Regions from separate parts of the Peribacillus sp. N1 genome, predicted to be linked through region 1. Evidence: predicted binding sites of a transcription regulator. Region 1 holds the regulator's gene; each other region holds the start of a gene.
What was found. Region 1 encodes LexA, which represses DNA repair genes until DNA is damaged. Its sites were predicted from a motif close to CGAACATATGTTCG; they were not measured.

Region 1 (4,555 bases):
GGCTCAGCTGTATTTTCAAGAATTGAACCATATTTAAGAAGCACCTCCACCGCTGGAATCCATGAATATAATGTCAATTATAAAGAACGGGTTGAAGATGATGTCATTACCACCGCACTCGCTCAAACCGTTCTGGGTGATGTCCTGAAACAAAATGTCTGGATCGAACTAAGCTTCCATGTAAATGAATCAGCCCCAGGCAATATAAACATATATACAGCATCAAATGATGTCGAGGTTGAAATGATTTCTCCATCCAATAAAAAGTATTCACCTTCCTTAATGGTTCATTCAGCCAAAAACGAAACTTCCTTTTTTAATGGTGCAACCGTCCAATCATTCAATAGAAACAACCTTGAAATTGGTGATTGGAAAGTGCGTATGAAGACTAAATCGCCAAAAGACGCCTACCTGTTCACAGCACAATTTAACGAAAAGAATCCCATTACATTAAGTATGGCTGGTAAAGTTAAGCAAAAAGATGCGAAATTTTTAATAAAGAACCCAATGCATGATAAAAAAAGGCCAATCAGCACAACATTTTTGGTTCATCTAATAGATGAAACAGGTAATGAAATTAGTGAAAAAAGCTCAATTAAGGCAATGGATACAGAAAATTTTACTGGCACACTTCCGGAAGTACCTAAGTCAGGGGTTTATAATGTAACAATAGATGTCAAGGAAAAAAATGTGGATGGTACTGAAAGAACCCGGACACTGATTCGTTCGGTCTATATTGAGAAATAGTGAAATGCATTCTCTTCTTTGAGAGGGTATCAGACTGTAGACAAATTCGAAGTTTGCCTCCAATCTTTTCTTGAAAAATAGATCCTGTTGAATACAGAAATCCGCTCCCTTTCCGCCGATCCTACCAAGCCGCCTCGGCAGGAGTGTAAAAAACATAATAACCCACTTTTCCCGACAAAAAAATCCCTTCTCTTAATTGAAAAGGGTTTTTTGATGTAATGTGGTGCTAACATGGGTGGTTTGTTTTAGCCAAAGGATTCAGCCAGTTTGTAATTACTAATACAGCGATTAAATTAATGGTGTTCGATGGGAAATAAAGCTAGTAAGGTCATCTAGCAATAAAAAGATTGATGAATTTCAGCTAGGCAACAAGAATAGATTTAATCCGTCTTTTTGTAGGATTCTCTATAAGACAAAATACCAGTTTTGAGTGCAGCATAATTGCCTATGCTTGCATAGCCATAAAACCAGCCCATGAAAATTCCTGAAACCAAGTGATGACGATGACTGATGAAAATGGAAATGAACAAGCCAAGACCCAAAGCGATGGTAGGGACGAATTTTGGATGAATATGAAACATGACCTTAATAAGTTGAGTAAGAATCATGATGGTAGGAATGGCTATCACTGCATCCCAGAAGTTTGTATGGACGGTTGGGTAGTCCATGATTTCACCACCTTGAAATGAAGTTTTTAAAAATAGTTTTTGTTTTTCATCAAGGTTTTATACAAAAATAAATAATTACAAATTTAAAATTAACGAACAAGTTTTGAAGATTTTCAGTGTTCAATAGGAAAAGCCGTCAATCCATTTAATTAAATGGATTGACGGCTTTTCCTGTTTGGTAGGGAAATGGATAAATAATACTCGAAGCAGGCAACTCTAGGTAAGAAATCTATAATAAAAACAATTAGCCAAACATCAGAACCTTTTGTATGGGACTGGCCGTAACCTTTTTAATAGATGAGAATACGATAAGAATGAAGATGAACAGTGAAAAATAAAGTAAAACCATTGATGGGAGGTTCTAATGAGCAAGGAAACATTTATTAAGGAAATTGCTCCCTATGCCCAGAAAATTCAACAGGAATTTAAAATATTACCTTCTGTTGTCATTGCACAAGCTTGTTTGGAGAGTGGATATGGGACAAGTTTATTAGCAAGCAAAGGAAAAAATATATTCGGTACAAAAGGTGACTTCAAGGGTGAGTCTGTCATCATTCAGACAATGGAATATGTCAATGGCGTACCCGTTCAAGTATGGAACAAATTCAGAAAATACCCATCTTGGGAAGAAAGTCTTAGAGATCTTGCCAATTTATATGCAAAGGGGACTTCATGGAATAGAAGTCTTTATACGGCTGTCATTGGAGAAAAAGATTACAGAAAAGCACTCAAAGCAATTTTCGATGCTGGGTACGCCTCGGATCCCAACTATATTGAAAAACTGGTGAACCTTATCGAAACAAGCGATTTAACAAAATATGATGCAAGTATAGAAGAGGTTTATCATATTGTCCAAAAAGGGGATACCGTCTCTGCGCTTGCAAAAGCATACGGTTCTACACAAGTGCAGATTCAACAGTGGAACGGCTTGGTAGATCTTAACCTAATTAAAGTGAACCAAAGATTACGAGTGAAGTGAATTTTAACTGGGAGCGGTAGTTAAAGCTCTCTTTTTTATTGTAATCAGAGTGTTACCAAAGTACATATTAGGCGATCGTATACTTCCGTTCGTAATTAAGGATGTTTAAATTCCCATGAAAACTTGATTCTATTAAAATTCCATATGCATATTGAGAGAATTCGGGACATAGATTAAACAAACAAAAAAAGCGCGGTTAGCGCTTTTAGTGTATTTGTCTATATAAGCCTATTACTTTTCCAAGTATCGAAACATCTCGTAAAATAATTGGTTCCATATTCGAGTTCTCAGGCTGAAGCCTTATGTAATCCGGTTCCTTAAAGAATCGTTTTACAGTGGCTTCATCATCTTCCGTCATGGCCACGACGATATCTCCATTATTGGCATTGCTTTGTTGTTTCACGATGACATAATCCCCATCATGAATTCCTGCTTCGATCATACTTTCACCCATGATTTCCAGCATGAATACATGGTCATCATGTGGAACCATGCTTTCGGGAAGCGGAAAGTATTCTTCTATGTTCTCAATGGCCGTTATCGGCATTCCCGCTGTTACTTTTCCAAGTAACGGCACGTTCACGACATTGACTTTGGGAATATTGTTCGCTTCCTCCAAATTCATTATTTCAATGGCCCTTGGCTTGGTTGGGTCACGTCTAATCAGGCCTTTGCTTTCCAGGCGTGATAAATGCCCGTGTACTGTTGAACTTGAAGCAAGTCCCACTGCTTCACCAATCTCCCGTACGGAAGGTGGATACCCTTTTTGGCGAACTTCTTCTTTAATGAAATCAAGAATATCTTGCTGCCTTTTTGATAGTTTAGTCATATGTGCACCTCTTCCCCAATGTTCTTTGCTACATTATAGCATGGCCCCCAATTCTATACAAACATAAGTTCGAATTTTGTTGTTGACTGAAACAAACGTTCGTATTATAATTTGACCATAAAACACGAACGAACATTCGCTTTGGAGGGATATTTATGAAAAAATTATACAAAAATTATATTTATACGATTCTATTAGCGGGATCAGTATTCATCTTTTCAATTTTATTCTCTTGTACATTGAACAATGATCCAAAAAAGGATTTCCTTTCTATAGAAGTAAGTGAAGGTGATACCCTATGGGGAATCGCCGAAGAATACGAAGAAGCAAATTTGACAAAAAAAGAATTCATTGGTTGGATAGAAGAGCATAATGGTGTCAGGGCGGATACAATTAAACCTGGTCAAGTCATCGTCATACCGGTTAAAGGGGAAGAACTTGTCCAGAATTTGGCCAGTGAGCAGTAAGCAGTGAAGGTAGGGTATTATGAAGGCGGTAATCTATTGTAGGGTCAGCACAGAAAAAGAGTCACAGGAAACATCATTGGCAAGGCAGGAAGATGAGTTAGTCAAATTGGCAGAAAAGATGGATGTTGAAGTTATATCCATAATAAAAGAGCAGGCAAGTGGTTATGAGTTGAATCGGGATGGCATTTTTGACATGCTCGAACTATTTAAAACTAAAGAAGCTGAAGTACTATTAATCCAGGATGAAACAAGGCTGGGAAGAGGGAATGCCAAAATAGCCCTTTTCCATGTCATCCTTAAAGAAAATGTTAAAATTTATACACTCTCACATGACGGGGAGCTTGAGTTATCGGATTCGGATGCCATGGTCATCCAGATAGTCGGTATTGTAGAAGAATACCAAAGGAAACTACATAATCTTAAAATAAAGCGCGGGATGATAAGAGCCGTTGAAAAAGGATACCGTCCTCAAAAAAACCTTCAGAATCAAAGGAATTCCACTGGAAGGGACCGTATGGAAATCCCTATTGAAGAAATTATTAAACTTCGGGCCAATGGATTGACATTCGCAGAAATCGCAGCCACTTTAAGGGGCTTTGGATACAATGTTTCAAAGGCTACTGTGAACAGGCGTTTTCTCGAACATCAACTGAATACAAATGAAAGTAAATCTTAGAACTTGTAATTTCGCTTTTTTTTTAATACCATGACAATATCCGGAGATTATGAAGGAGCGAAATTATGTTATCAAAAGAAAAAATAGCCCGTATTAATGAACTTTCTAAAAAGGCGAAGGCTGAAGGTTTGACGGAAGTTGAGGCGAAAGAGCAAACCCAATTGAGAAGTGAGTATTTGGAAACATTCA
Region 2 (4,555 bases), on a different contig from region 1:
AGTGAATACGCAATTGGTTACGATACAATTTACGAAAGCCGAATAGTCATCTTATAGATGACTATTTTTGCTCTATTTAATGGTAAGGCGACGGGGAAATGGATTACCCGGCATATAAGATTGGATTTTGAGTTAAATTATACATAAAAGCGTATTTTAGATCTAAGACGCAGGCCCGAATGGCAGGCGTAAATTTTGGAGGTAAAAGTTTTGAATCTGCCTAATAAGATTACAGTAGCAAGAATCTGTTTAATACCAGTATTTTTAATCATCATGCTCGTTCCTTTTTCATGGGGGACGCTGACTTGGGGAGAATACAGTTTGCCAGTGGCGCACTTAGCTGGAGCCATCCTCTTTATTATCGCTTCCACTACGGATTGGATCGATGGCCATTTTGCCAGAAAATATAATATGATTACTGATTTAGGGAAATTTTTAGATCCACTGGCTGATAAGCTTCTGGTTTCGGCTGCCTTAATCGTTTTGGTTGATCTAGATTTAATGTACGGTCAATCATGGATCGCCATCGTGATCATAAGTCGCGAGTTTGCAGTCACCGGATTGCGTTTGGTGCTAGCGGGTACAGGGGAAGTGGTTGCAGCGAACCAGCTTGGTAAAATAAAAACATGGGCACAAATTGTTTCTATTTCGGCTTTATTGCTGCATAACCTCCCATTTGCCTTAATTTCACTTCCATTTGCCAATATCGCATTGTGGATTGCATTAATCTTTACAATCTGGTCAGGCTTGGATTATTTTATAAAAAACAAAGAAGTATTTGTTAATTCAAAGTAAAAACGAATGGTGGTTTTGAAAAGATGGATGCAGAAATCATTGCAGTGGGCTCAGAGCTTCTTTTAGGACAAATCAATAACACTAATGGAAGGTTCTTATCGCAGCAGTTTGCGGAAATGGGGATCAACGTTTTTTACCATACTGTGGTCGGGGATAACGATCGCCGTTTACAACAAGCTATAGAAATCGCTGAATCTAGGGCGAACTTGATTGTCTTTACCGGTGGACTCGGTCCTACCAAAGATGATTTAACGAAAGAAACGATTGCTCGCCATATAGGGAAAAAGCTCGTTTTTAATGATGAAGCTTTGCATTCCATTGAAGCTTACTTCCAAAAACGGGAACGGCCGATGACGGAAAACAACAAAAAACAGGCCCTTGTCTTAGAAGGCAGTGAAGTGTTGGCAAACGATCATGGCATGGCACCGGGAATGGTCTTGTCCAAATCTGGGATTACATATATGCTTCTCCCTGGTCCGCCAAGTGAAATGGAGCCGATGTTTTTAAGTTATGGTTATGAAAAGATCATGAATAAACTGGAAAAGCATGAACGGATCGATTCCAAGGTTCTTCGGTTCTACGGTATAGGTGAAGCCGAACTGGAAACGGTGATTGAAGATCTTCTTGTCAATCAAACGAATCCGACAATTGCTCCGCTGGCAGCCGAAGGGGAAGTGACGTTAAGGATCACCGCTAAAGACTCTTCTAAAGAAAAATGCGAAGAGCTTATTTTAGAAGCGGAAAAAGAAATTCTTAGCAGGGTCGGTAAGTTCCACTATGGAAGTGATAATACTTCGCTAATAAAGGAACTTGTAAAAGAATTAACGGTCCGCAAGCTTTCAATTGCTGCAGCTGAAAGCTTGACCGGTGGGATGTTCCAAGAACAGCTGACAACCATACCGGGCGCGGGTAAAGTCTTCAAAGGCGGAATTGTCTGCTATACGAATGATGCGAAGTCGAACGTCCTTGGCGTCAGCGATGATACCATATCTGAGCATGGGGTGGTCAGCGGTGAGTGTGCAATGGAAATGGCCTCTAATGTCCGGAGCAAGCTCGATGCGGATGTAGGCATAAGCTTCACGGGTGTTGCAGGTCCGGATGAACAAGAAGGCAAGCCTGTAGGGACAGTATTCATTGGCATTTCCTATCGGGATGGAAACACTCATTTCAAGGAGTTGAATCTTTCCGGAAGCAGGGCGCAAAACCGGATTCGGAGTGTGAAGTACGGCTGTCATTACCTATTAAGGGATTTATAACGCTAAAAGCAGAGCTTTTTACAGCTCTGCTTTTTATTTGGTTTTAGAAGTTTGTTTCTTGAAAAATAGGGAAAAAAAGAAAAAAGTTAATTCAATGAAAATGTTTTTTTTAGGGAGCAAGTGAAAGGAAATGGAGATTTCCTTAAGATAAAACGCTTTTTTACAGAGAATGCCCCGAAAGAAAAAAACGAATGAATGTTCGACTTTTTGCTTGGCAAAATTGTAAAAAGAGTATATAGTAAAGATAGGTTTTGAGACAGGATGCAAACCTTGATCTCGAATAATTGCTAACGTAAGTACACCTTTAATCGGACAGCCGATTATTTGAATATAGAGGAGGAAATTGAGTGAGTGATCGTCAAGCGGCTTTAGATATGGCGTTAAAACAAATTGAAAAACAATTTGGTAAAGGTTCTATTATGAAACTTGGGGAACAGTCTGATCGTAGGATTTCAACGATTTCAAGCGGTTCTTTAGCATTGGACGTAGCATTGGGAGTGGGCGGATATCCAAGAGGCCGGGTCATTGAGATATATGGACCTGAAAGCTCAGGTAAAACGACTGTTGCATTACATGCTATTGCAGAAGTACAAAAGACTGGCGGCACGGCTGCATTCATTGATGCAGAGCATGCTTTAGATCCAGCATATTCAGAAAAACTTGGTGTAAATATAGATGATTTACTGCTTTCACAGCCTGATACGGGTGAACAGGCCTTGGAGATCGCTGAAGCATTAGTTCGAAGTGGAGCTGTAGATATCATTGTCATTGATTCGGTGGCAGCACTTGTTCCTAAAGCTGAAATCGAAGGCGAAATGGGAGATTCCCATATGGGTCTTCAAGCGCGGATGATGTCCCAGGCGCTTAGAAAACTGTCTGGTGCCATTAATAAATCAAATACCATTGCCATTTTCATTAACCAAGTCCGTGAAAAAATCGGTGTTATGTTTGGGAATCCAGAAACGACTCCAGGAGGCCGGGCATTGAAGTTCTATTCAACTGTTCGTCTGGAAGTGCGCCGTGCGGAACAATTAAAACAGGGTAATGAAATCGTCGGTAATAAAACGAAAATCAAAGTTGTAAAAAACAAGGTTGCTCCACCATTCCGTCAAGCAGAAGTTGACATCATGTATGGTCAAGGGATTTCCCAGGAAGGTGAAATCATCGATATGGGTGCAGATCTTGATATCGTCCTTAAAAGCGGCTCGTGGTATTCATACAATGAAGAGCGTGTTGGACAAGGCCGCGAAAATGCGAAGCTGTTCTTGAAAGAAAATCAGGATATCGCTCAGGAAATTTCTCAGAAAATCAGAGATCACTATAATCTCGATGGAGAGCATGAATTACCGCCAGAAGAAAATGAACCAGAAGAGCATTTTGAATTGCTTGATTAATGGTATTTGGAAAAGGCCTAAGCTTGTTCGCTTAGGCCTTTTCTATATATTTTGAGAAAAGTGTGAAATTTTCAGCGGAATAAATGGCATTGAAATAACTTTTCCATAAAGAATGCTGTACATTATGATGGTTGATATTGAGAAAACTTGAATAATCATTGATACATAAGGGACAAACGCTTGACAATAAAAATTCTCAACTATACAATTAATATGTATATTTTACAATTTTTCAAACTAAAATTTTGAAAATTAAGTGCTGTATATTGAATTTATGTGCAATGTACTTGCCGACAGTTCAACATTTTATGTAAAAAGTTCATAGCAAGGGGAGGTGAAACGATGGAACCCATGACAATCATCTTCACTTTGCTTGGCCTAATCGTCGGTGCAGTTGTTGGTTATTTTATTCACAAATCAAAATTTGAGAGTAAAATAGCAGGGGCAAAGGGCTCTGCTGAACACATCCTTGAGGATGCAAAACGTGAAGCGGAAGCACTTAAGAAAGAAGCCTTGTTGGAAGCAAAAGATGAAATTCATAAAGTTCGTGCCGATTCGGATCGGGAAGCCCGTGAAAGAAGGAACGAATTACAAAAACAAGAAAATCGGTTATTGCAAAGAGAAGAGAATCTGGACCGCAAGGATGAAACGTTAGACAAACGTGAAAGCCTTTTGGAGAAAAAAGAAGATTCTCTAAACCAAAGACAACAGCATATTGAAGAGATGGAAAGCAAAGTGGACGAGACGGTTCGTAAGCAGCAAACAGAGCTTGAACGTGTTTCCGGTTTAACTCGTGAAGAAGCTAAAGCAATCATTATAGACCGAATGGAAAACGAGCTTGCTCACGATGTAGCGCTTATGATTAAAGAAAGTGATACCCGTGCCAAAGAAGAAGCTGATAAAAAAGCAAAAGAAGTTCTTTCTCTTGCCATTCAGCGTTGTGCGGCTGATCATGTTGCAGAAACCACCGTTTCTGTAGTAAATCTTCCAAACGATGAAATGAAAGGACGGATAATCGGACGTGAAGGACGAAATATCCGGACGTTAGAAACGCTAACAGGTATTGACCTTATTATCGATGATACTCCTGAAGCTGTCATTTTATCTGGA
Region 3 (4,555 bases), on a different contig from region 1:
CGGAAAGTGATTCCACATAACGTCTTTGCCCTTCTGCATAAATCGTATCAAAAGCCAAGGAAGACTTTCCAGATCCGGATAATCCGGTCAGCACAACAAGTTTGTCTCTCGGTATCGTGATATCAATATTCTTTAAATTGTTGGCCCTGGCGCCTTTTATCACAATTTTATCCATTGCCATGTTTCGTCACCCTTCCGCTTTTAACTCTAGTAATAAATCACGCAGCTCGGCAGCTCGCTCGAAGTCCAGTGCCTTTGCCGCTTCCTTCATTTCTTTTTCCATGCTTGCCATCACTTTTAAACGCTCTTTTTTAGGAAGCTTCGCGAGGCTTGGTGCAAGGTCTTCCTTATACTCTTCGCCTTCTTCGGCAACATGAGTCGCCCTTATGGAGTCGCGGATATCCTTTTGAATGGTTTGAGGCAATATTCCATGCTCTTTATTATAATTTTCCTGGATTTCACGGCGCCGCCTCGTTTCATTGATGGCAAGTTCCATCGAATTCGTGATTCGGTCTGCATACATGATGACGTGGCCGTTCGCATTACGGGCTGCACGGCCCATCGTTTGAATAAGCGAACGTTCCGAGCGAAGGAACCCTTCTTTATCGGCATCCAGAATGGTCACTAACGACACTTCCGGAATATCGAGGCCTTCCCTTAAAAGATTGATTCCAACTAGAACATCATATTTGCCCATTCGAAGTTCCCGGATGATTTCTATCCTTTCCAAGGTCTTCACTTCCGAATGAAGATATTGGACCTTGATGCCGATTTCCTTTAAATAATCAGTTAAATCCTCAGACATCTTTTTCGTCAAGGTCGTTATGAGCACACGCTCGTTCTTTTTGACGCGTTCCTGAATTTCACCGATCAAGTCATCTATTTGCCCTTCAATCGGCCGCACTTCCACCGTCGGATCCAGCAATCCGGTAGGACGGATGATCTGCTGAACCATTTCCGGGGTATGTTCGAGTTCATATGGTCCCGGAGTTGCCGAAACGAATATGGATTGATGGACCTTTTTTTCAAATTCCTCAAATCTTAGCGGGCGGTTATCTTTCGCAGACGGCAGACGGAAGCCATGATCGACGAGCACTTGCTTACGCGCCTGATCTCCATTGAACATTCCGCGGATTTGCGAGAGGGTTACGTGTGATTCATCCACGACCAATAGGAAATCCTCTGGAAAGTAATCTATTAAAGTGTATGGTGTCGCACCTGAGGGACGAAGCGTCAAATGGCGGGAATAGTTCTCGATCCCTGAACAAAAGCCCATTTCACGCATCATTTCCAAATCATAACGGGTCCGCTGCTCCAAGCGCTGCGCTTCAAGGAGTTTTTCATCTTCCCTTAATTCCTTCAATCGTTCTTCCAGTTCCGTTTCGATATTTTGAATGGCTATCCGCATTTTCTCTTCGCGGGTTACGAAGTGGGAAGCCGGGAAAATGGCGATATGATCCCGTTCACCGGTAATTTCGCCAGTCAGGGCATCGACTTCACGAATACGGTCAATCTCATCCCCGAAAAACTCGACCCGTACGCAATGTTCATCACGTGAGGCCGGGAAAATTTCGACCACGTCGCCGCGAACGCGGAAGGTCCCCCGTTGGAAAGCAATATCATTACGTTCATATTGAATATCCACGAGTCTGTGCAGCAAGGCATTCCGGTCTATCTCCATGCCTGTTCGGAGGGAAACGACCATCTCCCGGTACTCTTCAGGAGAACCGAGTCCATATATGCACGAAACACTGGCAATGATGATGACATCTTTCCTTTCGAACAAAGACGAGGTTGCCGAGTGACGCAGTTTATCGATTTCATCATTGATGCTTGCATCTTTCTCGATGAATGTATCCGTGGATGGAACATAAGCCTCTGGCTGGTAGTAATCATAATAGCTAACGAAGTACTCAACGGCATTATTAGGGAAGAACTCTTTGAACTCACTATAAAGCTGCCCTGCCAACGTTTTATTGTGGGCAATGACAAGAGTCGGTTTATTGATTCTTTGAATCACATTGGAAACGGTGAACGTTTTCCCTGTCCCCGTTGCCCCCAATAACGTCTGCATTTCCTTGCCTTCCTTAATCCCTTCGACCAGCATTTCAATTGCTGCCGGCTGATCTCCTTGAGGAGAGTATTTTGAGACTAACTCAAACTTATCCTTCACCAAGCATAGCCTCCTATTGAAATATTTTTATATGAAAACGGGACATAACTATATCCCTTCTATTTATTCCGGTTTGATAAAGCATATATACACATTCTACCACAATAGCCTTAAAACAAACCAGCAATAAGCGAACATCCATTCTATTTTTGTTTTATGGACTTCATGATGTGTTGAGGGGAATTACAAGTTTGGGTACAAAAAAAGCACCTTTTGTGTCAGGCGCTCTTGGATGTACGTTTCATCATTCTTTTTGATAACCAAAATCCCACTGTTAGGGATAAGGCATCGACGATGATCAATAAGTTTGTATGCGTATAACCTTTATATGCGGAAGCTGTAATCAAGGCAACAGTTAAAACAAGGCCCACGACATTGTTATAGGTGACCCTTGAAAATAGCATGACGAGTAGACAAGGAAGGAAAAGGGCAGAAAGAAATTTAATCATTTTTTCATCTCCTTTATAAGAGAAAAATAGAGTAGTTTCAGTTTAAATGATTATCAAGTTTTTTGCCAATCAATTTCCCACTTGATTTTCAAGGCATCATCAGAAGAACCTTCCACACTTCCATCAATTATGCCCATTAAAAAAAGAGGCAAACCCCTTTATAGGGAAGTTTGCCTCTTTTTTAGTCCCATCAATATGGATCCGCTTCATGTCCTTTACTAACGGCATCCTCAGGGTTATCCGTCCCGCCCAGTGGTTTTGAAGATTCCGTATGTTCAGAAGCCGAGGCCAGTCCCTCTTTCAATCTGCGGCCATACTCTTCATCGGCCTCTTCGGCAAGTGCTATCATTTTTTCCTGAATGCGCTTGTCGGCAGGAGCCAATGCCGCCACTAAATTGGAAATTAAATCGTCCTTTTCCCAATCCTCGAATTCACGGAATGTTTCCCCGGCCTGTTTCGTATTATTTTGACGATCGATTGTCTCACGAACAAGTTTCCCTTCCACCATAGGTGTATGCTCCTTGCCCGTCTGCTTGGCTTCTTTCAAGCCGCCGACAGTTGATGGTTCGTAGTTGATGTGGGGGCTTTGGCTGCCTCTGCCAACTTCATATTGCATCTGTCCGCCAGTCTGATTCGTGGCTGTTCGTTTTTTCGGAGCATTGATCGGCAATTGCAGATAATTCGCGCCAACACGGTGACGCTGTGTATCGGAATAAGAGAATGTACGTCCCTGTAACATCTTGTCATCAGAAAAGTCCAGTCCATCCACTAGGACACCTGTGCCGAATGCAGCCTGTTCGACTTCAGTGAAATAGTCTTCAGGGTTTCTATTCAATACCATCGTACCGACATGCAGCCAAGGGAACTCATCTTTCGGCCAGATCTTCGTATCATCCAGCGGATCGAAATCCAACTCAGGATGATCATCATCACTCATGATTTGTACGTTGAGATCCCATTCAGGATAGTCCCCGCGTTCGATCGCTTCATAAAGATCCTGTGTGGCATGATTGAAATTCGTAGCTTGAATTTCATTGGCCTCTTGCTGTGTCAGGTTCTTGATCCCTTGTTTCGGTTCCCAATGATACTTGACAAGCACTGCTTTCCCTTCCTCATTCACCCATTTATAAGTATTGACCCCTGATCCTTGCATCATGCGATAGTTAGCTGGAATGCCCCATGGGGAAAACACAAAGGTAACCATATGGAATGTTTCAGGCGAACTCGAGCAAAAATCGAAAATCCTCCTGCCGTCCTGAATATTCGTGACCGGATCCGGTTTGAAGGCATGAATCAAATCCGGGAATTTCATGGCATCACGGATAAAGAAAATTTTCAGGTTATTGCCTACAAGATCCCAGTTTCCGTCTTCCGTATAAAATTTAACGGCAAATCCCCTTGGGTCACGTAACGTTTCCGGGGACGTCCCTCCATGAATAACAGATGAAAATCTCACGAATACCGGGGTTTTTTTACCTTCTTCCTGAAAAACCTTCGCTCTCGTATATTTTGAAATCGGCTCGTCCCCCGCCTTACCGGTCGGAACGAAATAACCATGCGCACCTGCACCGCGGGCATGCACAACCCGTTCAGGGATACGCTCCCTATCGAAGTGGCTGATCTTTTCCAGGAAATCATAGTTCTCAAGTGTACTAGGTCCTCTGTTCCCTACAGTTCTAATACTCTGGTTATTCGTTACCGGGTGCCCTTGCCTGTTCGTTAATGTTTCTTTCGATTCATCATTTGTTTTTTTTGATTTATCAGACAAAAAAATCCCTCCCTTGTTAATAAAAGCCACAATACTACTATACTTTCCCCCATCTCCTATATTTAACTCTTCAATCTTCAAAATTTAATTGAAATTAGTAAATAAGTACTTTTCCCCTATATATCGATGAGCAGATTTTCATGCCATTAACGACTTGAAGCATTT

Region 2: a site for LexA is predicted at 2,240-2,253, ahead of recA (recombinase RecA). Genes of this name have one in related genera too.
Region 3: a site for LexA is predicted at 2,305-2,318, ahead of uvrB (excinuclease ABC subunit UvrB). Genes of this name have one in related genera too.

What each region holds. Positions count from the first base shown of each region.
Region 1 is NZ_BAAHZO010000001.1:230,119-234,673, forward strand. It holds gene ACYP5M_RS01075 (esterase/lipase family protein) at 1-747, shown strand, start outside; gene ACYP5M_RS01080 (hypothetical protein) at 1,128-1,415, opposite strand; gene ACYP5M_RS01085 (glucosaminidase domain-containing protein) at 1,780-2,394, shown strand; gene lexA (transcriptional repressor LexA) at 2,600-3,223, opposite strand; gene yneA (cell division suppressor protein YneA) at 3,379-3,690, shown strand; gene ACYP5M_RS01100 (YneB family resolvase-like protein) at 3,710-4,366, shown strand; gene ACYP5M_RS01105 (DUF896 domain-containing protein) at 4,432-4,555, shown strand, end outside.
Region 2 is NZ_BAAHZO010000006.1:35,056-39,610, reverse strand. It holds gene ACYP5M_RS20950 (helix-turn-helix domain-containing protein) at 1-46, shown strand, start outside; gene pgsA (CDP-diacylglycerol--glycerol-3-phosphate 3-phosphatidyltransferase) at 211-795, shown strand; gene ACYP5M_RS20940 (competence/damage-inducible protein A) at 819-2,051, shown strand; gene recA (recombinase RecA) at 2,399-3,445, shown strand; gene rny (ribonuclease Y) at 3,788-4,555, shown strand, end outside.
Region 3 is NZ_BAAHZO010000003.1:268,854-273,408, forward strand. It holds gene uvrA (excinuclease ABC subunit UvrA) at 1-181, opposite strand, end outside; gene uvrB (excinuclease ABC subunit UvrB) at 188-2,173, opposite strand; gene ACYP5M_RS14260 (CsbA family protein) at 2,392-2,622, opposite strand; gene ACYP5M_RS14265 (catalase) at 2,813-4,390, opposite strand.